Regions from separate parts of the Rhizobium sp. AN73 genome, predicted to be linked through region 2. Evidence: riboswitches for the same ligand, from Rfam matches in the RefSeq annotation. Region 2 holds a riboswitch; each other region holds the start of a gene.
The links. Region 2 has a riboswitch for thiamine pyrophosphate ahead of thiC (phosphomethylpyrimidine synthase ThiC). Riboswitches for the same ligand answer to the same signal wherever they lie in the genome.

Region 1 (7,597 bases), on a different contig from region 2:
AACCGGCCGCAATTGTCGCAAGGCGCGTCGGTCCGGCTGCTTCGAAGGAGCCGCCGTACCCAACTAGCGAGCCGGCGGGAACGTCGCGGGTCTGGATGACGGCGACGTCCAGACGGACGACCGGCTTCATCGGATTGGGACGGGTAACGGAGGGCGCGCCGCCGTAAAGCGCGATGCCGGGGCGGAGCAGGTGGTTGTGATAGTCATTGCCCAGGAAGATGCCGCCGGAGTTGGAAAAACAAACGGGTGCGTCCGGAAAAGCGATGGCGGCCTTCTTCATCACGGAGAGCTGCGCAGCATTGGAGAGATGATCCGGCTCGTCGGCGCAGGCGAGGTGGCTCATCACGAAGGCGATGTCGATACCATTAAGCAGTTGCGGCTTGGTGGCGAGGACTTCAAGCTCCTGGGGTGATAATCCGAGACGGCACATGCCGGTATCGATCTGCACCGCGGCGGTGAGCGTTTTGCCAAGCTTTTTTGCATGGGCCGCCCATTGGGTGATCTGTTCAAGGGAGTTCAGAACCGGGGTGACGGCCATGGCGGCGCAGGAGGTCTCGTTGCCGGGTTGAAGTCCGTTGAGGACGAAAATTCTGGCTTCCGCCGAAAGACGCAGTCGCAGCGCCAGTGCCTCATCGATGTGGGCAACGAAGAAATTGCGACAGCCCGCTTCGAACAGGGGCTGCGAGACGATATCCGCGCCGAGGCCATAGGCGTCGGCCTTGACGACCGCTGCGGTTTGCGAGGCCGGGGCCATTGCCGCAAGCGCCAGATAATTGTCGCGCAATGCGCCAAGATCGATGGTCAGATGGCCGCTTGCACCACCGGCTGCCTGCTGGCGGCTGATCTGCATGTCCATGGTCGTTCACCCTCATTTTTATCATATGAGAGTATTGCAACGATTATCGAATTTCTTGGCTATTGTTCGAAGAAAATGCGATAAAATTTCAATCTACGCAACTTTCCTTGTCGTATTGGAATTTTCTATGTCGTCACTCGATGCGACCGACCGCCACATCATTCGCCTGCTTCGGCTCAACGCCCGCATCAGCAATGCGAAGCTCGCCGCGGAAGTCGGCCTTTCGGCCTCCGCCTGCCTTCGCCGGGTCGATATTCTGGAGCGGGAAGGCATCATCCGGGGGTATACGGCGCTCACCAGTGGCCTTGCGGGCGGCGAGGTGATCTCGGTCATCGTCCAGATCACGCTCGACCGCCAGACGGAGGATTTTCTCAACCGTTTTGAAAACGCGGTGCGGCGTTATCCGGAAATTCGCGAATGTTATCTGATGACGGGCGGATCGGATTATTTCCTGCGCTGCGAGGCGGAAAGTGCGGGTGATTTCGAGCGCATCCATAAGGAGATTTTATCTAAGCTGCCGGGGGTTTCGCGGATTCATTCGAGTTTTGCGATCCGCAATGTGTTGGCGACGCCGAAGGCGCGGTAGCGTCGAGTGTGGGGCTTACCCCCCTCTGTCCTGCCGGACATCTCCCCCTCAAGGGGGGAGATCGACAAGCGGCTTGCTCACCGCATTCAGTAAGCGACTGTATCGATAGTGAAACGGTTGCGAGGAAACGAGTGGCCGCCCCACCCGATCTCCCCCCTTGAGGGGGAGATGTCCGGCAGGACAGAGGGGGTGGCTGCGCACTCCGCGCCCACCAATACCTTCACCCCCACCACCGGTAAAAATGATGCACCGGCCCCCGACCCTGACCGACGGCAAGCCCCCGACCAGCATCGAGCGCCCCATTCAGATAATCCTTCGCAAGGCCAACCGCCTCCACCAAGTCATGGCCCATAGCGAGATGAGCCGTAATCGCCGCTGCCAGCGTGCAGCCCGTTCCGTGGTCGTTTTTCGTGTCCACCCGGGGTGCGGAAAGCGCCTGTACGGTGCCGTCTGCGAACAGATAATCCGTGCTCTGCGGCCCGTCGCCATGGCCGCCCTTGATGAGCACGGCTTTCGCGCCCGCCTTCAGGATCATCTCGGCCTGACGGGTGATCTCCGCCTCGGTGTCTGCAATCGGCGTACCGGTCAGAAGCGCTGCTTCGGGCAGGTTCGGCGTGACGATGGTGGCGAGCGGCAACAGGTCAAGTCGCAATGTCTCGATGGCATCCGCATGCAGCAGCCGGTCGCCTGAAGTGGCCACCATCACGGGATCAAGCACCACCGGCTGGGTTTGCAGCCGAAGCCGTGCGGCGATGGCCGCTATGGTTTCGATCCGTGAGACCATGCCGATCTTGACCGCATTTACGGCGAGATCGGAAAAAACTGCATCCATCTGCGCGACGATGGTGGCAACGGAAATATCCTCCACTGCCGTCACGCCTTTGGTGTTCTGGGCGGTGATGGCGGTGATGACGCTGGCGGCATAGGCGCCGAGCGCCGAAAAGGTCTTGATGTCCGCCTGGATGCCTGCGCCGCCGCCGCTATCGGAGCCGGCAATGGTCAATGCAATTGATGTCATGGCTGTCTCGCTTTCAGCGATGTGTCGATTGCCGCACGGAAGCCTTTGGTTGCGTTGGCAATATTGCCCGCCCGGAATATGGCCGAGATGATCGCGACGCCATCCGCGCCAGCGGCGATGACGGACGGCACGCGGGCAAGATCGATGCCGGCGATGGCGCCCACCGGCATTTCCGGCCGCCATTCGTGCAAAAGGGCGCGCAGCATTGTAAAACCGTCGATACCGACCGGCTTGTCGGGATTGATCTTGGAGACCGTTTCGAACACGCCACCGATGCAGGCGTAATCGGCAGGCATGGAGGCGGCCCGTTCGGCATCGGCCCGGTTCTTGACTGTGAGGCCGATGATCGCCTTTTCGCCGAGAATGCGTCTGGCGGTTTTGGCGTCCATGTCGTCCGCACCGAGATGCACTCCGTCCGCACCAGAGGCGAGCGCTACATCCACCCGGTCGTTGATGACGAGCGGCACGCCGGTGCCGGCGATGGCCTCGTGAATGGCGCGGGCGTTTTCGATCATTTCCCGGGTCGAAGCGTGTTTGTCGCGATATTGCAGGATGGTCGCGCCATTGAGTGCGGCAGCCAGAGCAAGCTCGGCGAGGGGCGCAACATCGCCGAGGCTCGCATCGACCAGCGCGTTGAGGCGGTAATCAACCTTGTTCATGCTCGATCCTTGCATGTTGTGTTATCTCCTCTCCGGAAATTTCGGAAAGCGCATCCAGAAACGCCGGCTCGAACGTGCCGGGGCCTTTGGCATTCTTTGCTGCCAGTTCGGCTGCCACTCCTGTGACGGCAAGGGCGGAGGCCGCGGCCGTCAACGCATCTTTCTCCACCGCCATGAAGGCGGCGATGACACCCCCCGAAAGGCAACCGGTGCCCGTCACCTTCGCCATCCACGGGTGGCCGTTGACGATTCTGACACTACGGGTGGCGTCGCGCAGTTGATCGACCGGTCCGGTCTCTATCCTCACCGCATTCGCAACATTGCCGATGAGGCTCATTTCGGCGCTGTTGCCGCGAACGATGGTCGGGCCAAGTGCGATCAGGTCACGCGCAAATGCCAGCCGCGATGGCGAATAGTCGCAATGTACAGGATCCAGAATCCACGGCTTGCCCGCTGCACGGGCGATCTCGACGGCAAACCGGATGACTTTGCGCCGGTCTGCATCGAGCGTGCCGAGATTGATCGTCACCGCATCGGCTTTCGTCACGAAAGCGCCGATTTCCTCGAGCGAGGTGGTCATCGAGGGAATGCCACCGACGACAGTAATGCCGTCGGCGGTGAATTTCTGCACCACGGTGTTCATCAGGCAATGCACGCGCGGGCGCACCTGCCTCACCCTTTCGAGGATCTCTGCGGCCTTTGCCGCTGTGGGAAAGTCTGTCGTCGAGGTTCCGTTCATGGTTATTGCAGCTCCACGGCGATGTCTTCGGCCGTCGGCGCCTGCTTGATCAGTTGCATGTCTCGCATGAATTCACCGAATCGGGCGTAGCGGGCGCGATCGAGTGCGGCCGGACGCTTGGCGAAACGCGCCAAGGTGTCGAAAAACGCCTGCTTGTTCAGCGCGTCGTCAAGGTTCGGATAGGCCTTGATGAAAAGCTGCCAGGATTCCTGCGGATGATTGGTGATGAAGATCGCGGCCTGCTCGACGGCGGAGAGGAAACGCGGCAGGCGGTTGTCCTTGGCAGAATCGCGGTGGGTGACGAAGATCAGCTCATCATAGGCGGGTACGCCATGTTCCTCGGGGAAAAACGAGCGGCCTTCGTGGCCCTCAAGTTTCATCTGCGTCAGTTCGAAATTGCGGAAACCGCCAAGCGTCGCATCCACCTTGCCTGCGATCAGCGAAGGCGAGAGCGAGAAATTGACGTTGACGAGTTCCACATCGTCTTTCGTCAGTCCGTCCTTCTCCAGCATCCGCTTCAGCATCGCATCCTCGAAGCCGGAGACGGAGAAACCGACCTTCTTGCCCTTCAGGTCCTTCAGGCTCTTGATCGGCCCATCGGCCAGAACGGTGACGGTGTTGAGTGGCGTTTCGACCAGCGTTCCGAAACGGACGAGCGGCAGCCCGGCATCGTGGTCGAGATAAAGGTTCGGCTGGTAGTGAACGCCGATATCGGCCTGTTTTGCCGAGACGAGACGCGGCACGGCGGATGGGTCCGCAGGCGGAACCAGCTCAACGTCCAGCCCCGCATCTGTGAACAGGCCGCGTTCCTTGGCGATCACCATCGGAGCGTGGTCCGGGTTCACGAACCATTCCAGCAGCACGGTAAGCTTGTCGGCCGCCTGCGATTGCACGGGCGCAAACACGCTTGCTGCCGCGACGACGAGGGAAAGAAGAGTTCGTTTCATGGTGCCGAAAATCTCCGCAAATGTTTGAAAGGAATGAGGTGTTCTGTTTCTTTGGCCCAGGGGGCCAGATTGGCTGTCGCCCGGTCGACGATAAGCCGCAGCAGCACGGCCATAACGGCGAGTATGGCCATGGCGGCAAACATGGTGTCGGTCTGCATGCGGGCATTGGACTGGATCATGACGAAACCGAGCCCGGAGGATGCGCCCACCCATTCGCCGATGACGGCGCCAAGCGGGGCGAGCGGTGCGGCGACCCGCAGCCCGGAAATGAGCGAGGGAAGCGCCAGCGGCACGCGCAGCCGGGTGAGGATTTGCCAGTGGCTCGCCTCCGTCAGCGAGGCGGCATCGAGGATCGTGCGATCCGTGCGGTTGAGACCGTCGGTGAAGGCCGATGCGACGGGAAAAAAGATGATGATCGCCGTCATGACCACTTTCGAGGCCATGCCGAAACCGAACCACAGCACGAGTATGGGGGCGAGCACGAAGACGGGAAACGCCTGCAATACGAGAATCATGGGCCAGACGAGGCGACCAAAACGCGGGATGGCTGCAATTGTAAAGGCAACCAGAATGCCGGCGGTGATACCGGTCGCAAGCCCGACGGCCATTTCGCTGAGCGTCACCATGGCCTGTCCGAACAGGAAGCCCGGCTGGCGCTGGAACGCGGCGGCGACATCGGCGGGCGAGGGCAGGATGTAGCGGGGTGGCGCAAACAGCCAGATACCCGCCTGCCAGATGATTAAAAGAAGAACGACGCCCTTCAGCGCATGGGAGGCACGCATCGGCCGGACCTCAGACGTAACCGTACCGTATAGGAAAGGCAGGAGGTTTCAGCATCATCATTCGGTCTCCAGCTGTGGCGATCACGGAGATCCGGGCAAAGCGGAGAAGAGAAAGGGCGGCACCTCAAAAGCGCGACAGTTTCCGTTCCTACGCCGGCATGACCCGGATCAGGTTCAAGGGTCCGGCTCATCGCCATCTCAGCACCGTCAGGTGCTCCCCTCGGAAGAGACTGATTTGCTAGGAGGGTTTTGAAGTAATGTCAACTTTGAACTTTAACGCGAATACGGGCTGATTTGTCGAATGCATATTAGTTATTGATTATATTAAGTTTATCAAAAATTAGTTATCTATTGAAACCGCTTTTTCAATTCCGCTGTATTAGTTTCCGCTTCCAGAATGGTTGGGGGCGAACTTGAAAAACTTCTGGCAAGAGAAATCGGGAAATTTTGGCATTCTTACCGCGTTGCTCATGGTGCCTCTGTGCGGGGCTGCCGGTGTGGCGCTTGATGTTACGCGTGGCATGTCGGTCAAAGCCGATCTGCAACAGGCGGCGGATTCCGCAGCACTTGCGGCAGTCGCAGATATGTCCGCAAGTGTTCAGGCGGCAAAGAAGATGTCGGGCGACGGTGTCATTAACGTCGGCAATGACGAGGCGCGGGCATTCTTTGATGACAACCAGCGGGGAAATACCGATTACAGCATTACGTCTGTCGATGTCTCGGTGACCAAGCACGGTAATGTGGTCGAGTCATCCGTCAGCTTCAAGGCATCGGTAAGCACGACACTCTCCGGGGTTCTGGGCAAGGATTTCATCTCGGTTGGCGGCACGGCCACGGCGAAATATGAGACGGAAACCTTTAGCGATTTCTATCTTCTGCTGGACAATACGCCTTCCATGGGAGTGGGCGCCACACCCCAGGATGTTGCCACCCTGGTTGCGAATACGAGCGATCAGTGCGCTTTTGCCTGTCACATCGTGAAAGACGGCGTGGCGGACCCGAACAGCTATTATTTCAAGGCCAAGAAACTCGGAGTTACGACGCGCATCGACGTGGTCGCCAAAGCAACCGCCAGTCTGATGGATACAGCGAAAACCACCCGCAAAAGCAGCAATCAATATCGCATGGCTGTTTATACCTTCGGGGAGCGGGCGGAGGACACGAAGCTGCTTGAGGTCGTTCCGCTGACCTCGGATCTGGAGACTGCGAAGAAAAAAGCGGGTGAAATCAACCTGATGTCCATTCCCTATCAGGGATACAATAACGACCAGCAAACCGACTTCGACCGCGCTCTGTCCCAGATCGGAGATAAGGCCGGAACCTCGGGCACGGGCGCAAGCTCGGCAAACCCGGACAAGGTGATCTTTTTCGTTTCAGATGGTGTTGGCGACAGTTACAAGCCCTCCTCCTGCACGAAAAAACTGACGGGGGCCGCTGTCAGGAGCCGATCGACATCAAGGCCTGTACGAAGCTGAAAGAAAAGGGTTTTCGTATCGCCGTGCTCTATACCACCTATCTGCCGCTTCCGACGAATGACTGGTACAATAGCTGGATAAAGCCCTTTCAGTCGGAAATCGGCTCGCGCATGCAAAGCTGTGCTTCCCCGGGACTGTATTTCGAGGTGAGCCCATCACAGGGTATCAGCGACGCGATGACGGCTCTGTTCAAGAAAGCCATCACATCGCCACGCCTGACGGGCTGATGACTACCTGTTGAAACATCTCTCGAACGCCGCAATATTTGCGGCGTTTTTTGCAGGGATGGCAGGAAGGTGATGCTTCAACCGAGACTGCGAAGCTGTTCAAATAGCGCAGCAAAGGGCGTCCCGGCGCGGTAGAAGACGGCCGGCTGGCCTATCGGAGCATCAACGGTGATTTCGCGCCCGCCCGCATGCCGCGCACCGCTCCACAGATGTACCCATTCTCCTTCGCCCGGAAGATAAAGCGTGCGCTGGGTTTCCCCTGCCTTCCACACGGGTGCGACGAGCATTTCGGCACCATAGAGATAGCT
Region 2 (7,597 bases):
CCCGTTTCAATCAGCAGGCCTTCTTCGAACAGTCGATCGAGAAACGATGTTTGCATGTCCATGGTCTTATCCCAAGAGGCTGGTGTCCTGCCTGTGAACCAGCAGGAGATTGGCGGAATTGCCGAGAATGCGATCGTTGGAAATCATCAGGCGGGCGGAGTGTGCGTCGCGAAGATGCCGGCCAAGGCTGTAAGGCGTGCCGTTCTTGTAACCCATGATGCCGCAGACGAGCATCGCATGGTCGATGATCTCCAGAATGGTTTCCGAAGAGCAGATCTTCACATTGTTCATGGCGACAGCAAAGGCCATCGACATCAACTTGTCGGGGTCGCTCTTGGTGTCGGCGTAAGCCTTGATGCCGGCAATGATGTTGGATTTGACCACCTGCAACTTGGTGGAGACTTCGGCAAGGCGGATGGCGCCGGGCGGCGTGACACCGGGCGACTTGCGTGCCGCCGTTCTGACGAAGGACTGGGCGCGCAGTACCGCATCCGACGCGATGCCGTACCAGACGGCGCTCCACAGGAGATGGGAGCTTGCAAGCATGGATTGGGCGGCGATTTCCGCAAATGGTTTCGGGAAGATCTGCACCGCTGGCGCTTCGCCGCGGAACAGGAAGCCGTCCGAACAGGTCCCGCGCATGCCGAGCGTGTCCCAGATATGGGTTTTCTCGAGCGTGTACTGATTTTTCAGGAAGACGGTCATCACCTGATCGGCGGGTGCGGCATCCTTGTGGGAGCGCGAGGTGATGAGGATGGCATCCGCATTGCTGCCATAGGAAATGACGGTGGCGTCCTTTTCCAGCCGGCAAAATTCCCCTTCGACCTCAATCGCGCAGATGGAATTGCGCAGATTACCGCCGATGCCGCCTTCGGTGGTCGCCGAGGCGAGCAGAAGCTGTTCGCTTGCGATGCGGCTCATGAAGCCCGCATGCCATGGGCTTGTCTCGCCATGCTCCACAAGGCTCGATGCCTTGATGTGATGCATGGCGAAAATCATCGCCGTTGCCGAACAGGCCTGGCCAAGCCGGGCGCAGATATCGGCGATTTGCTGTATGGACGCGCTTTCACCGCCAAGGGAGGACGGGACCTGTATGCCGAGCAGACGCTCCTGTCTCAGCGCGTTGACGGCTTCCTCGGGGAAGCGACCGGTGACGTCCACCTCGTCCGCGTGTTTGGCGGCAATTGCCGCGACGCGGCCCGCGCGCGCGGACAGCGTTTCTTCCTGCGGCGCAACGGTCACATTCATCAGGCGGCCTCTTTACCATCCAGAATGAGCTTAACGGTGTCTTCAATGGCCTTGATGCTGGCAAACGACTTGCGGTTCAAGAGGTTGTCCGGGAATTCGATATCAAAAGCTTCCTCGATACCCAGCATCAATTGCACCGATGCAAAGGAAGAAAGACCGGCTGCATAAAGATCTGCTTCATTTTCGATCGTATCGACAGGTGTAGGAAGCTGGCCGAATTTTGCCAGTATTTCACGAATAGTCGCATTCATTCCGACTTATCTCCCATGAATTTAACATCAGGATGGTTTGTGCTTATCGTTAATTTGAAAACGATAATATTCGCCTAAACCGTTAGGTTAATTACGACTAACGGCTGCATGTGTCATTCGTTACCTTTGCCAGGCACACATCAGCGCCCTTGACAAATGTCGGGCGGTGTCTTTTCCTGTCTGTCATTCACCAGGGGTGTCCCGTCAAGGGGCTGAGATTCTGCTTTCATGCGCAGTGACCCGTTGAACCTGATCCAGTTCATACTGGCGTAGGGACGGTGCAAAGACCGAGGGTCGGATTGCGTGTGACTTGCGCTGTCGACGCTTCGGTATTTTCCATCATTCCGGCTCGAACTGGGTCTCCACTGTCAAACTTTGGAGCCTCATGATGAATATCGTTGCCAAGAATATCCCGCTTTCGGTCACAGCCGGGCCACATCCCGCCTCCACGAAAGTCCATAAGCCCGGAATATTGCATCCGCATATTCGCGTGCCGATGCGCGAAATCGCCGTGCACCCGACGGCGGGCGAACCGCCTGTCACGGTCTACGATTCCTCCGGGCCCTATACCGATCCCACGCATTCCGTTCTGATTGAAAAGGGTTTGCCGCGCCTGCGTCACGACTGGGTCGTGGCCCGTGGCGATGTCGCCGCTTACGACGGGCGTCACGTCAAACCGGAGGATAACGGCTTTGCGACCGGCGAGCGCCTGACGCCGGAATTTTCCGTGCGCCATCAGCCGCTCAGGGCGACGGGGGGCAAGGCCGTGACGCAGCTTGCCTATGCGCGGGCCGGCATCATCACGCCGGAAATGGAATTCATCGCCATCCGGGAAAATCTCGGACGTGAAGCTGCGAAAGAGAAGCTGATCCGCGATGGCGAGAGTTTTGGCGCGCAGATCCCCGATTATGTGACGGCGGAGTTTGTCCGTCAGGAAGTCGCGTCGGGCCGCGCCATCATTCCCGCCAATATCAATCACCCGGAACTCGAACCGATGATTATCGGCCGTAATTTCCTGGTGAAGATCAACGCCAACATCGGCAATTCCGCCGTCACCTCTTCCATGGCGGAAGAGGTGGAGAAGATGGTCTGGGCGATCCGCTGGGGGTGCCGATACCGTCATGGATCTTTCGACCGGGCGCAACATCCACAATATCCGCGAATGGATCATCCGCAATTCGCCGGTGCCGATCGGCACGGTGCCGCTTTACCAGGCGCTGGAGAAGGTCAACGGCATTGCCGAGGACCTGAACTGGGAGGTGTTCCGCGACACACTGATCGAACAGGCGGAACAGGGCGTCGATTATTTCACCATCCATGCCGGGGTGCGGCTGCATTACATCCCGCTCACCGTCAACCGCGTCACCGGCATCGTGTCGCGCGGCGGTTCGATCATGGCGAAGTGGTGTCTGCATCACCACAAGGAAAGCTTCCTCTATGAGCATTTCGAAGAGATTTGCGACATCTGCCGCGCTTACGACGTTTCCTTCTCGCTTGGTGACGGCCTGCGGCCCGGCTCGATCGCCGACGCCAACGATGCGGCGCAGTTCGCGGAACTGGAGACACTCGGCGAGCTGACGCAGATCGCCTGGGCGAAGGACTGCCAGGTCATGATCGAAGGCCCCGGCCATGTGCCGATGCACAAGATCAAGGAGAATATGGACAAACAGCTTAAGACCTGCGGCGAGGCGCCCTTCTATACGCTCGGGCCGCTGACGACCGATATCGCCCCCGGTTACGACCATATCACCTCCGGCATCGGAGCCGCGATGATTGGCTGGTTCGGCACGGCGATGCTCTGCTACGTCACGCCGAAGGAACATCTCGGCCTGCCTGATCGTAACGACGTGAAGGTCGGTGTCATCACCTACAAGATCGCCGCGCATGCCGCCGATCTGGCCAAAGGTCATCCGGCCGCGCAGGTACGGGACGATGCGCTGTCGCGCGCAAGGTTCGAATTCCGTTGGGAAGACCAGTTCAACCTGTCGCTGGACCCGGATACGGCGCGTTCCTTCCATGACGAGACATTGCCGAAGGAGGCGCACAAGGTTGCGCATTTCTGCTCCATGTGCGGTCCCAAATTCTGCTCGATGCGGATTTCCCACGATATCCGCGCCGAGGCGCAGAAGGAGGGGCTGGAGGCCATGGCCGCGCGCTTCAAGGAAGGTGGCGAGCTATATATGCCGCTCGCCACCCCGGTGGACGGCCAGTAGCATGCGTGTCCTTGTCAAGGGAACGGGGGTCGCCGGTCTGACGGCGGCCTTCGAACTGGCGCGCAGCGGCGTTACCGTGGAGGTTTCGGAGCGCAATGCCGAACCCTCTCGCGGCGCGTCGTGGTACGCCGGCGGCATGCTCGCGCCCTGGTGCGAACGTGAGAGTGCGGAGGAAGCGGTGCTAACGCTCGGTCAGGCGGCGCTCGACTGGTGGGATGAGGCGACCCCCGGCCTTGTCATCAGACACGGCACGCTGGTCGTCGCACCGGCCCGCGACAAAGCAGAGCTTTCGCGTTTCGCGTCCAGAACCACTGGATACCAGTGGGTGGATGAGGGCGAAATCGCTGCACTGGAACCCGATCTTGCCGGGCGGTTCCGCTCCGGGCTTTATTTCCCGGGCGAGGGGCATCTCGATCCGCGCCTTGCGCTGAAATCATTGCATGAGCGGCTCTGCTGTTTGGGCGTGCGGTTTCATATAGGCGTTTCGGTGGATGAACAGCCTTTCGACCGGGTGGTGGATTGCACTGGCCCTGCGGCGGTGGGCGAGATTGCCAACCTTCGCGGTGTGCGGGGAGAGATGCTTTATCTCGCCACATCGGAAGTTTCGCTGTCGCGTCCGGTCCGGTTGCTGCATCCGCGTATTCCGCTTTACATCGTGCCGCGTGAGCCGGGTCGCTTCATGGTGGGCGCGACGATGATCGAGACGGAGGATGCGGGCGCCATTTCCGCCCGCTCGATGATGGAATTCCTGAACGCCGCCTATGCCGTGCATCCGGCCTTCGCGGAAGCGGAAATCATCGAGACGGGAACGGGCGTGCGTCCGGCTTACCCCAATAATCTGCCTGATGTCACCGAGGACGGTCGGACCATCTTCATCAACGGCGCACACCGGCATGGCTTCCTGCTGTCACCGGCGATGGCGCAGCGGGCGGCTGATATCGTCTGCCAAAATATTTCTGGAAAGGAACAGGATCATGAAACTTCTGGTGAATGGCGACGAGCTTGATCTCGTCACTGAAACGCTGGCCGGGTTGCTTGCCAGCCTCGACTACGAAGGCGACTGGCTGGCGACGGCGGTCAATGGCGAGTTGGTGCATTCGGATGAACGCTCCGATTATCAACTGAAGGCGTTCGACCGTGTCGAAATCCTCTCACCGATGCAGGGAGGTTGAGGCCATGTTGACGCTTTATGGCCGTGAGGTCTCTTCCCGCCTTCTGCTCGGTACGGCGCGTTATCCGTCTCCCGCCGTGCTCGCCGATGCGGTGCGGGCCAGCAATACGGATATTCTGACGATTTCGCTGCGTCGGGAAACCGCGGGCGGCAAGAAGGGTGGTCAGTTTTTCGAGCTGATCCGCGAACTGGATCGCTATATCCTGCCCAATACGGCTGGTTGTCACACCGTCAAGGAAGCTGTGCTGACGGCGAAGATGGCCCGCGATGTTTTTCATACCAACTGGATCAAGCTGGAGGTCATCGGCCATCACGACACGTTGCAGCCCGATGTCTTTGCGCTCGTCGAAGCGGCGAAAATTCTCTGCGACGATGGTTTCGAAGTCTTTCCCTACACGACTGATGATCTTGTCGTGGCCGAAAAGCTGCTGGATGCCGGTTGCAAGGTGCTGATGCCCTGGTGCGCGCCGATCGGCAGCGCCATGGGTCCGCTCAACCTGACAGCGCTGAAATCGATGCGGGCGCGTTTTCCCGAGGTGCCGCTGATTGTCGATGCCGGTATCGGCCGGCCTTCGCATGCGGTGACGGTGATGGAACTTGGTTACGATGCCGTTCTGCTCAACACGGCGGTTGCGGGTGCAGGTGATCCTGTCGCCATGGCGGAGGCTTTCGCCCGTGCCATAGAGGCCGGTCATCAGGCGTTTATGGCCGGGCCGCTGGAGCCGAGAGATATGGCCACTCCGTCGACACCCGTGATTGGCACGGCGGTTTTCTCCTGACCGGTCTTTCCTCGGTGTCGGAGGTTTTGCGTTGACAGTATCCAGTGGTGGCGGGATACCGGAAGAAAGGGGAACGGCATGGTGGCACGCAACAATCTTCTGACGGATATCGCTGGCGTTTCGGTCGGCAATGTCACCGATCTTTCGCTCGGCTCCGGCGTTACCGCGATTGTTTTCGACAAGCCCGCAATCGCCTCGGGTTCGGTTCTCGGCGGGGCTCCCGGCGGGCGCGATACTGGCCTGCTCGACCCGGCGATGACGGTGGAAACCGTGGATGCCTTCGTGCTGTCAGGTGGTTCGGCCTTTGGGCTGGATGCCGCGGGTGGCGTTCAGTCCGGGCTTCGCGAGATCGGGCGCGGCCTGCAAGTTGGCTCCACCCGTGTTCCCATTGTGCCGCAGGCGATCCTGATGGATCTACTGAATGGTGGCGACAAGGACTGGGGCCTGCATTCGCCCTATCGCGAGATGGGATATGCGGCTTTCAGGGCGGCGCGTGCGGAGCCCTTCGAGCTTGGAACAGTTGGCGCGGGAACGGGGGCAACCACTGCCACCTTCAAGGGCGGGCTTGGTTCGGCAAGCGCCGTCAGTTCGGGCGGTTACAAGGTCGCGGCCATCGTCGCCGTCAATGCGCTCGGTTCCGCCACCGTCGGCACCAGTCGCCATTTCTGGTCCGCGCCTTTTGAAGTGCAGGGCGAGTTCGGTGATTGTGGTTCTCCTACCCGTTTTACTGCCGATGATACGGCGCTTCGTCTGAAAGGCGTGACCTTGACGGCGACGACCATCGGTGCGGTGGTGACAGATGCCGCCCTTACAAAAGCGCAGGCGCATCGCCTTTCCATCATGGCGCATGACGGGCTGGCGCGCGCCGTGCTGCCCGCCCATCTGCCGAGTGATGGCGACACCATGTTTGCGGCTGCGACCGGCGAAAAACCGCTTGAGGGCGGCGCTCATTTCGCCGAGCTTTGCCACCTCTCCACCATTGTGATGGCGCGGGCGGTGGCGCGTGGCGTTTATGAGGCAACGGCGCTGCCGCAGCACGGTGCGCAGAAAGCCTATCGTGATCTTCATGGCCGGGGTCTTTGAACGATGGGTGAGACACTCCCGCCGCTGAAACCCGTTCTCCGCATCGATTTTCCGCCCGGAGAGCGTCTCGGGCACGGCAAGATCGAATTGATGGAACTGATTGTCGAGACCGGTTCGATTTCGGCCGCCGGGCGGGCAATGGACATGTCCTATCGCCGTGCATGGCTGCTTGTGGATGCGCTGAACCATATGTTCAGGCAGCCGGTTATAGAATCCCAGCGGGGCGGTAAACAGGGCGGCGGGGCTGCGCTAACCGCATTCGGTGCTGAATTGCTCGACCGTTATCGCGGCATGGAAAAGCGGATGAATGAAGCCCTGTGCAAAGATATCGACTGGCTCGAGGCTAACCGCAACCCGGATGCCGCCTTTAATACGGATCGAGAGCCGCCGACTTTATGATCGCATGCACCGGCTTTCCGGGCTCCAGCTGAAGACGTTCGCGTGACAGATCGGTAATGCGCGACTGGATGATATCGCCGCCGCAATCCACCTGAATGGTTACCATGCCGTCTTCGCTGGTTGAGATGCCGGCAATATGGCCTTCGAGAATGTTGAGCGCGCTCAGGCCCTCGGGTTTCACCAAAGCCAACATGACATCACGCGCCGGTATCAGGACCCGCGCCGGGGTGCCAGGCGTTCCCCGTTTTGCCGGAACCTGCAGGAGTGACGAGGCAAGCCTTACGGCGGCAAGCCCATGCCGTTCGTCGAAGCTTTCGATGTGTCCGGAAAGAATGCTGCCCGCTTCACGCCGTTCGAGATGCGCGCTGAAATCTGGCCGTGACAACACGTCAGCCGCTTTTCCCTGCGCCTCCACCTTGCCATCCTTCATCACCACGATGCGGTCGGCGAGGC
Region 3 (7,597 bases), 160 kb from region 2:
AATGTCGCGAATGGCGGCCCTGTGCATTTTTCGCTGAAAAGCGGCAAAGCCATCGTCCTCGCCCGCCCTTATGATCTGACCGGAGCCTGACGCCTTGGCACCCCCAATTTTGAAACTCGATGACATCAAGCTGACCTTCGGCGTGACCCCGCTGCTCGACGGTGCCAATCTTCAGGTGGAGCCGGGCGACCGCATCTGCCTTGTCGGACGCAACGGTTCGGGCAAGTCGACCCTGATGAAGATTGCCGCCGGTTTGGTCGAGGCGCAGTCGGGCGAGGTTTTCCGTCATCCCTCCGCCACCATCCGTTATCTGGAACAGGCGCCGGATTTCGCCGATTACAACACCGTTCAGGCCTATGCCGAGGCGGGGCTTGGACCTGGCGATGATCCCTATCGTGTCACCTATCTTCTCGAGCATCTCGGCCTGACGGGACAGGAACATCCGGAAAGCCTTTCCGGCGGTGAAGCGCGGCGTGCGGCCCTTGCCCGTGTCATGGCGCCCGAACCCGATATTCTGATGCTTGACGAGCCGACCAACCATCTGGACCTGCCCACCATCGAATGGCTTGAAGGCGAATTGCAGCAGACGCGCAGTGCGCTGGTGCTGATTTCGCACGACAGGCGTTTTCTGGAGAAGGTTTCGACTTCGACCGTCTGGCTGGATCGCGGCCAGTCCCGCCGTCTCAACCGCGGTTTTGCGCATTTCGAGGAATGGCGCGACAAGGTGCTGGAAGAGGAAGAGCTGGAGCAGCACAAGCTCGGCAAGGCGATAGAGCGCGAAGAACACTGGATGCGTTACGGCGTGACGGCGAGACGCAAGCGCAACATGCGCCGCGTGGGTGAGCTTCAGGCCATGCGCGCGGACTATCGCGGTCACAAGGGACCGCAGGGCTCTGTGCAGGCGACGGCTGCGGAAGTGCGGGAATCCGGCAAGCTGGTTATCGAAGCCGATGCCATTACCAAGTCTTACGGTGAGCGCGTGATCATCGCACCGTTTTCGCTGAGGGTGCATCGCGGCGATTGCATTGGTCTCGTCGGGCCGAATGGTGCCGGCAAGACCACGCTTTTGAAGATGCTCACCGGCCAGCTTCAGCCCGATAGCGGCACGGTGAAGCTCGGCACCAATCTGGAGATCGCGACGCTCGACCAGAAGCGTGAGGATCTCAATCCGAACGATACGCTTGCGCATTATCTGACAGACGGGCGCGGCGACAATCTGCTGGTCAACGGCGAATTGAAGCATGTCACGGGTTACATGAAGGACTTCCTGTTCCAGCCGGAACAGGCCCGCACGCCGATCCGCAACCTCTCTGGTGGTGAGCGTGCTCGCCTTATTCTGGCACGTATTCTGGCGCGGCCGACCAACCTCTTGATCCTCGACGAGCCGACCAACGATCTTGACATCGAAACGCTCGATCTGTTGCAGGAAATCGTCGCTGGTTTTTCCGGCACGGTCATTCTGGTCAGCCACGACCGCGATTTTCTCGACCGTACCGTCACCTCCACCATTGCGCCCGCCAATCCGGACCAGCCGGACGGGCGCTGGATCGAATATGCCGGCGGCTATTCGGACATGATGGCGCAGCGCAAGGGCGCAGCCGAAGAAAAACGCAAGGCTGAGAAGCAGGAAAAGGCAAAGGCGGCATCTTCGGGCTCCGCATCGCAGGACCCTTTAAAAGCCAAAGGCAAGCTTTCCTTCAAGCAGAAATTCGCGCTCGAAAATCTTCCGAAGGAGATGGAAAAGGCGCAAGGCGAAATCGCCAAGCGCGAGGAGCGCATGGCTGATCCCAATCTTTTCACCAAGGATCCGGCTACCTTCAACACGCTGGCGAAGGAAATGACGAAGCTGCGTGAAAAGCTCGAGACCATGGAAGAGGAATGGCTGGAGCTGGAGATGCTGCGCGAGGAACTGGAAGGCTGAAGGTGAAGCGCGCTTTGTTGATTGACGCTTCATCCGCCTTTGACAGGGAGGCGGAATTGCCGTTTTCTATGCCGGTTCGGAGGAGTTCAGAAAATGCGCATGATCTTCGTTAACCTGCCCGTCAAGAATATCGAGACATCCAGAAATTTCTTCACGGCACTCGGTTTCAGCTTCAATCCGGAATATTCGGATGACCGCACGCTCTGCATGATCGTTGAAGAGAACATCTTCGTGATGCTGCTTCAGGAAGAGCGTTTTCGCGATTTCATCAATGGCGATATCGCTGATGCGACGCGCAGCACCGAGGTGCTGACCTGTCTGACGGCGGGAAGCCGCGAGGAAATCGACCGGATGATCGCGACGGCGCTTGCCTCCGGTGGCAGCAACTGGAAACCCGTGCAGGATCACGGCTTCATGTATGCCGGCAGCTTTCAGGATCCCGACGGTCATGTCTGGGAACTGGTCCATATGACGGCCCAGGCCTGACAGCGGCCATCTTGCCAATCAGAGACGGCGGGACTACATCATCATCATGATCTAACGGGGTGTCTTTTGTGCTTGCGTGCAAAAGGCTGAGAGGCTTGCCAACCCGAAGAACCTGATCCGGTTCATACCGGCGGAGGGATTAGACGGCTTCAAGGCAAGCGGCTATTTCCCTTATCGTTTTTGAGGAGGTACCCGTGCGACGTCGTCTTTTCCTGAATTCCCTCGTTGCCGCTTCGCTGTTTCTGCCCGCTCTTGCCGTTGCGCAGGACAGACAGGAACTGACCGTCTACACCTATGAAAGCTTCGTTTCCGAATGGGGTCCCGGCCCCAAGGTGAAGGAGGCCTTTGAAAAGGTCTGCGACTGCATGGTCAATTTCGTCGGCGTGGCCGATGGTGTGGCGCTGCTCAACCGTCTGAAGCTCGAGGGGGCCGGGTCCAAGGCGGATGTCGTGGTCGGTCTCGACACCAATCTTGTCGCGGAAGCGAAACAGACCGGTCTTTTCGACGCCAGCGGCATCGATGCATCGGCGGCCAAGGTGCCAGGCGGCTATAAGGACGATGTTTTCGTCCCTTATGATTACGGTCATTTCGCAGTGGTCTACGACACGCAGACGATAAAAAATCCGCCGACGAGCCTCAAGGATCTCGTCGAAGGCGATCCCTCACAGAAGATCGCCATTCAGGACCCACGCACTTCCACGCCGGGCCTTGGTCTGTTGCTGTGGGTGAAATCCGTTTATGGCGACAAGGCGCCGGAGGCCTGGGCGAAGCTCAGGAAGCGTATTCTCACCGTCACGCCGGGATGGTCGGAATCCTATGGCCTCTTCACCAAGGGCGAGGTGCCGATGGTGCTTTCCTACACCACGTCGCCGGCCTACCACATGGTCGCGGAAAAGACGGATCGTTATCAGGCGGCAGCTTTTTCCGAAGGGCATTATATCCAGATCGAGGTATCCGGCCTTCTGAAAAACGCGCCGCACAAAGAACTGGCGAAACAGTTCCTCGCTTTCACGCTGACATCAGGTTTTCAGGATGCCATTCCCGAAAACAACTGGATGATGCCGGTCGCGGCAACGTCGACGCCGTTGCCAGAGGCGTTTTCCAAACTCGTCGTGCCGCAGAAGACCTTCCTGATGGACCCGGAAGAGGTGGCGAAGAACCGCAAGGCCTGGATCGATGAATGGCTTGCGGCCATGAGCATGAACTGACGAAGAGGCACGCCCGCGCATGATGCTGCGTCGCGATTACAGGTGGTCGATCATTTTCGGAACGGCGGCCTTTGTCGCCATTTTCCTGTTCATGGCGCTTGCCGTTGCGGCTCTCCTGTCTTTCGATGCCGGCGCATCCGCTGCCGGCATCATGGATGCCTATACGCTGCGCATCCTGCGGTTCACGCTTTATCAGGCAACGCTTTCCACTGTTCTATCGATTGTTCTCGGCTTGCCGGTGGCGCTGGCACTCTCCCGGCAGCGAGACTTTCCGGGGCGGATCTGGATCATCAGGCTGATGGCGGTGCCGATGGGGCTGCCGGTCATCGTCGGTGCTTTCGGCATCATCACCATCTGGGGCAGACAGGGTATTTTGAACGCGGCTCTTGTTTTTGCCGGTGCGGATCAGCCTTTCAGTATTTATGGCCTTTCCGGCATTCTCATTGCCCATGTGTTTTTCAATCTGCCGCTCGCGGTGCGGTTGATGCTGGCCGGGCTGGAACGCATTCCGGGCGAATATTGGCGGATGGCCGCAAGCCTCGGCATGGGACCGGTCTCGGTTTTCCGCTTCATCGAATGGCCTGCCGTCTCGCGTCTCGTTCCCGGCATTGCCGGGCTTATCTTCATGCTGTGCGCCACCAGCTTCACGCTCGTTCTTCTGCTGGGCGGTGGGCCGGCGGCCACGACGCTGGAGGTGGCGATCTATCAGGCACTACGGTTCGATTTTGATCCGCAGCGGGCAATCGCGCTTTCGGTTCTGCAGATTGTTCTCACGGCAATACTGCTCGGCCTTCTTGCCTTTTTGCCTTCGCCTGAGGCGGAAATTGTGTCGCTTGGCCGTCCCGTTCGTCGTTTCGACGACAAAAGCGTCGGCGCCCGCCTATGGGACGGGGTTGCAATTATTTTTGCAATCCTGCTGATCGGCCTGCCGCTTGCCGCGATAACCATATCAGGCTTGAGGGCCGATCTGCCACGCCTCTTGTCCGCGCCGATCTTCCTGCGTGCTGCAGCGACCAGTCTCGCAATCGCGGCGCTCTCCGCAATCCTCGTCGTGTTCTGCTGCATGGCGATCATAAGTGCGCGCCAGGCCGTGGGTTCCAGACGGCGCGTGGCCCGGCCCTTGCGCTTCCTTTCCGCCACGCTCGGGGCGGGGTCGTCGCTGGTGCTGCTTGTGCCGCCCGTCGTGTTGGGAAGCGGCTGGTTCCTGTTGTTGCGGCCATTCGGTGATGTCAGCTTCTATGCTCCCGTTCTCGTGGCGCTCATCAATATGCTGATGGCGCTGCCGCTTGCCATGCGGGTGCTGGAGCCGGCCTTCACCAGTCACTTTTTGCGGACCGGTCGGCTCTCCGCCAGTCTCGGGCTTCAAGGGTTGACGCGGCTGCGGTTCGCCGATCTGCCGGTTCTGTGGCGGCCACTGCTCATGGCGTTTTCCTTCGCCATGGCCCTGTCGCTTGGCGATCTCGGGGCGGTTGCCCTGTTCGGATCGGAAAATTTCGTCACCTTGCCATGGCTGGTTTATAGCAATATGGGCAGCTATCGCACCAATGATGCCGCCGGATATGCTTTCCTTCTCGGTGTGGTCTGCCTGCTGCTTGCCGCAGGTGGCGTTTCACGGCAATCGCAATCCAGAGAAGCGAAATCAGCAAGGGCGAGCATATGACAGGCGATGATTTTGCAGTGGAACTGGACAAGGTCAGGCTGCGGCTTGGGACGCAGGATTTCGATCTTGATTGTACATTCCCGCAAGGCCAGATAACCGCCGTCGTCGGTGCATCCGGTTCGGGCAAGTCAACGCTCCTCAATCTCGTTGCCGGTTTCGAAGTGCCCGATTCCGGCCGAGTGGTGATCGGCGGACAGGATATGAAGGCGCTGGACCCTTCCGAAAGACCGGTCTCGTTGATCTTTCAGGACAACAATCTTTTTGCCCATCTCGATATCTTCACCAATGTCGCGCTTGGTGTCAGCCCCGGGCTGAAATTGCAGGCGGAAGACAGGCAAAGGATCGACATGGCGCTCACACGCGTGGGTCTTATCGGTTTTGGCAAACGTTTGCCGGGAACGCTTTCCGGCGGGGAAAGGCAAAGGGCGGCGCTGGCGCGTGCGCTGGTCAGGAAAAAACCGGTCATGTTGCTCGACGAGCCTTTCGCCGCGCTCGATCCGGGGCTGCGGGCGGGCATGACCTCCCTGCTTCTCGACTTGCATGCCGAAACAAAAAATACGGCGATTATTGTCACGCACCATCCCGACGACATAAAAAAGCTGGCGCAGCGGGTGGTTTTTCTTGATCGCGGCCGCGTTGTCTATGCCGGATCGACCGCAGATTTCTTCGCCACACAAAATGTGAAGGCGGTCGACAGTTTTCTGAACGGCTGATCGCCTTATTTTCGACGCGCCTCGCTGGCAATCGCTTTAGATAACTTCAATGGCGCTAATTTGCACTTGCCAGTTTCAAGTTGTTGCCCGAGAAAAGACGAGAATTATTGCGTTCTTCAGGAATATTCCGGACTTGATGGATCGTTTTTACCGTTTCGACATTCATGGCTCGTTGGGGCGAGATCTGTTATTCTGGTCTGCAATTAACGGATGATCAGGAACGTTAGGGGCAGGCATACAGAATGAGAAATAGCATGACTGCACAGTGGAGGCTCTTCTCCCGTTCAGGCCTTCGCCGTTCGGGCAGGATGGTTGCTGCCTGTTCCGTGCTGACGGCGACCGCTGTGTTCCTGTCGTCGTGCCAGTCTCTCTTCAGCCCGGCCTACCAGTCCACATTGCGTCCGTCGGACAATCCGCAGACCGTGGAAGAGGTGCAGAAGAACGATCCCCGCGCCCAGATGGGTGCGCGCGAGCATCCGCGCATCGTGGCGAGTTACGGTGGCGAATATCGCGATGCCAAGACGGAGCGGCTTGTCGCCCGCATCGCCGGCGCGCTGACGGCGGTGTCGGAAAATCCGCAGCAATCCTATCGCATCACCATCCTCAACTCGCCGGCTATCAACGCCTTTGCGCTGCCGGGCGGATATCTTTACGTGACACGCGGGCTTCTGGCGCTTGCCAATGACGCTTCGGAAGTGGCCGCCGTGCTTTCGCATGAGATGGGCCATGTCACTGCAAACCACGGTATCGAGCGCCAGCGTCGGGAGGAGGCGGAGGTGATTGCAAGCCGCGTGGTCGCCGAAGTGCTGTCGAGCGATCTCGCCGGCAAGCAGGCGCTTGCACGCGGCAAGCTGCGGCTCGCGGCGTTTTCGCGCCAGCAGGAATTGCAGGCGGACGTGATCGGTGTGCGTATGCTCGGCGAAGCCGGTTACGACCCTTACGCATCGCCGCGTTTTCTGGATTCCATGGCGGCCTATGCGCGGTTTTCCTCTGCCGATCCTGAGAACGACCAGAGCCTCGACTTCCTTTCCAGCCATCCCAATACACCGCAGCGCATCGAGCTCGCGCGCCGGCACGCCCGCGCCTTCGGCCAGGAAGGCCAGGTAGGGGATCGTGGTCGTGACTGGTTTCTGGATGGCATAGACGGCCTGCTTTACGGCGACAGCCCGCAGGAGGGTTATGTCCGGGGCCAGACGTTCCTGCACGGAACGCTCGGTATCCGCTTCGATGTGCCGGAAGGTTTCGTCATCGATAACAAGGTGGAGGCCGTTCTTGCGACGGGGCCGGGCGATGTGGCGATCCGTTTCGACGGCGTGGCCGATCCGAAGCAGACCACTCTTGCCAACTACCTGACCAGCGGCTGGGTTGCCGGTCTGATGCCGGAAACCGTGAAGGAAACGCAGATCAACGGCCTGGAGGCCGCGACGGCACGGGCAACGGCGGACAAATGGGATTTCGACGTGACCGTCATCCGTGTCGGGCAGCAGATATTCCGTTTCCTGACGGCGGTGCCGAAGGGTAACACGCAGCTCGATTCCATCGCCAACGTGCTGCGCACAAGCTTCCGCAAGATGACGCCGCAGGAGATCGGCTCCCTGAAGCCGCTGCG

Region 1: another riboswitch for thiamine pyrophosphate. It lies ahead of RBH10_RS08055 (ABC transporter permease); the one in region 2 lies ahead of thiC (phosphomethylpyrimidine synthase ThiC).
Region 3: another riboswitch for thiamine pyrophosphate. It lies ahead of thiB (thiamine ABC transporter substrate binding subunit); the one in region 2 lies ahead of thiC (phosphomethylpyrimidine synthase ThiC).

What each region holds. Positions count from the first base shown of each region.
Region 1 covers NZ_JARWME010000001.1:1,794,107-1,801,703, forward strand. Annotated here, with positions in the region: gene alr (alanine racemase) at 1-856, opposite strand, end outside; gene RBH10_RS08030 (Lrp/AsnC family transcriptional regulator) at 984-1,442, shown strand; gene thiD (bifunctional hydroxymethylpyrimidine kinase/phosphomethylpyrimidine kinase) at 1,663-2,460, opposite strand; gene thiE (thiamine phosphate synthase) at 2,457-3,119, opposite strand; gene RBH10_RS08045 (hydroxyethylthiazole kinase) at 3,106-3,858, opposite strand; gene RBH10_RS08050 (ABC transporter substrate-binding protein) at 3,861-4,805, opposite strand; gene RBH10_RS08055 (ABC transporter permease) at 4,802-5,587, opposite strand; TPP riboswitch at 5,716-5,818, opposite strand; partial or broken gene RBH10_RS08060 (pilus assembly protein TadG-related protein) at 6,001-7,289, shown strand; gene RBH10_RS08065 (alpha-glucosidase) at 7,367-7,597, opposite strand, start outside.
Region 2 covers NZ_JARWME010000002.1:2,888,492-2,896,088, forward strand. Annotated here, with positions in the region: gene RBH10_RS23950 (amino acid--[acyl-carrier-protein] ligase) at 1-62, opposite strand, end outside; gene RBH10_RS23955 (acyl-CoA dehydrogenase family protein) at 67-1,248, opposite strand; gene RBH10_RS23960 (acyl carrier protein) at 1,248-1,499, opposite strand; TPP riboswitch at 1,682-1,793, shown strand; partial or broken gene thiC (phosphomethylpyrimidine synthase ThiC) at 1,888-3,712, shown strand; gene thiO (glycine oxidase ThiO) at 3,714-4,718, shown strand; gene thiS (sulfur carrier protein ThiS) at 4,687-4,884, shown strand; gene RBH10_RS23980 (thiazole synthase) at 4,889-5,662, shown strand; gene RBH10_RS23985 (P1 family peptidase) at 5,741-6,745, shown strand; gene RBH10_RS23990 (winged helix-turn-helix domain-containing protein) at 6,749-7,144, shown strand; gene modC (molybdenum ABC transporter ATP-binding protein) at 7,113-7,597, opposite strand, start outside.
Region 3 covers NZ_JARWME010000002.1:2,726,680-2,734,276, forward strand. Annotated here, with positions in the region: gene RBH10_RS23225 (thiamine diphosphokinase) at 1-90, shown strand, start outside; gene RBH10_RS23230 (ABC-F family ATP-binding cassette domain-containing protein) at 95-1,921, shown strand; gene RBH10_RS23235 (VOC family protein) at 2,015-2,407, shown strand; TPP riboswitch at 2,453-2,563, shown strand; gene thiB (thiamine ABC transporter substrate binding subunit) at 2,602-3,615, shown strand; gene thiP (thiamine/thiamine pyrophosphate ABC transporter permease ThiP) at 3,635-5,275, shown strand; gene RBH10_RS23250 (thiamine ABC transporter ATP-binding protein) at 5,272-5,988, shown strand; gene RBH10_RS23255 (M48 family metalloprotease) at 6,297-7,597, shown strand, end outside.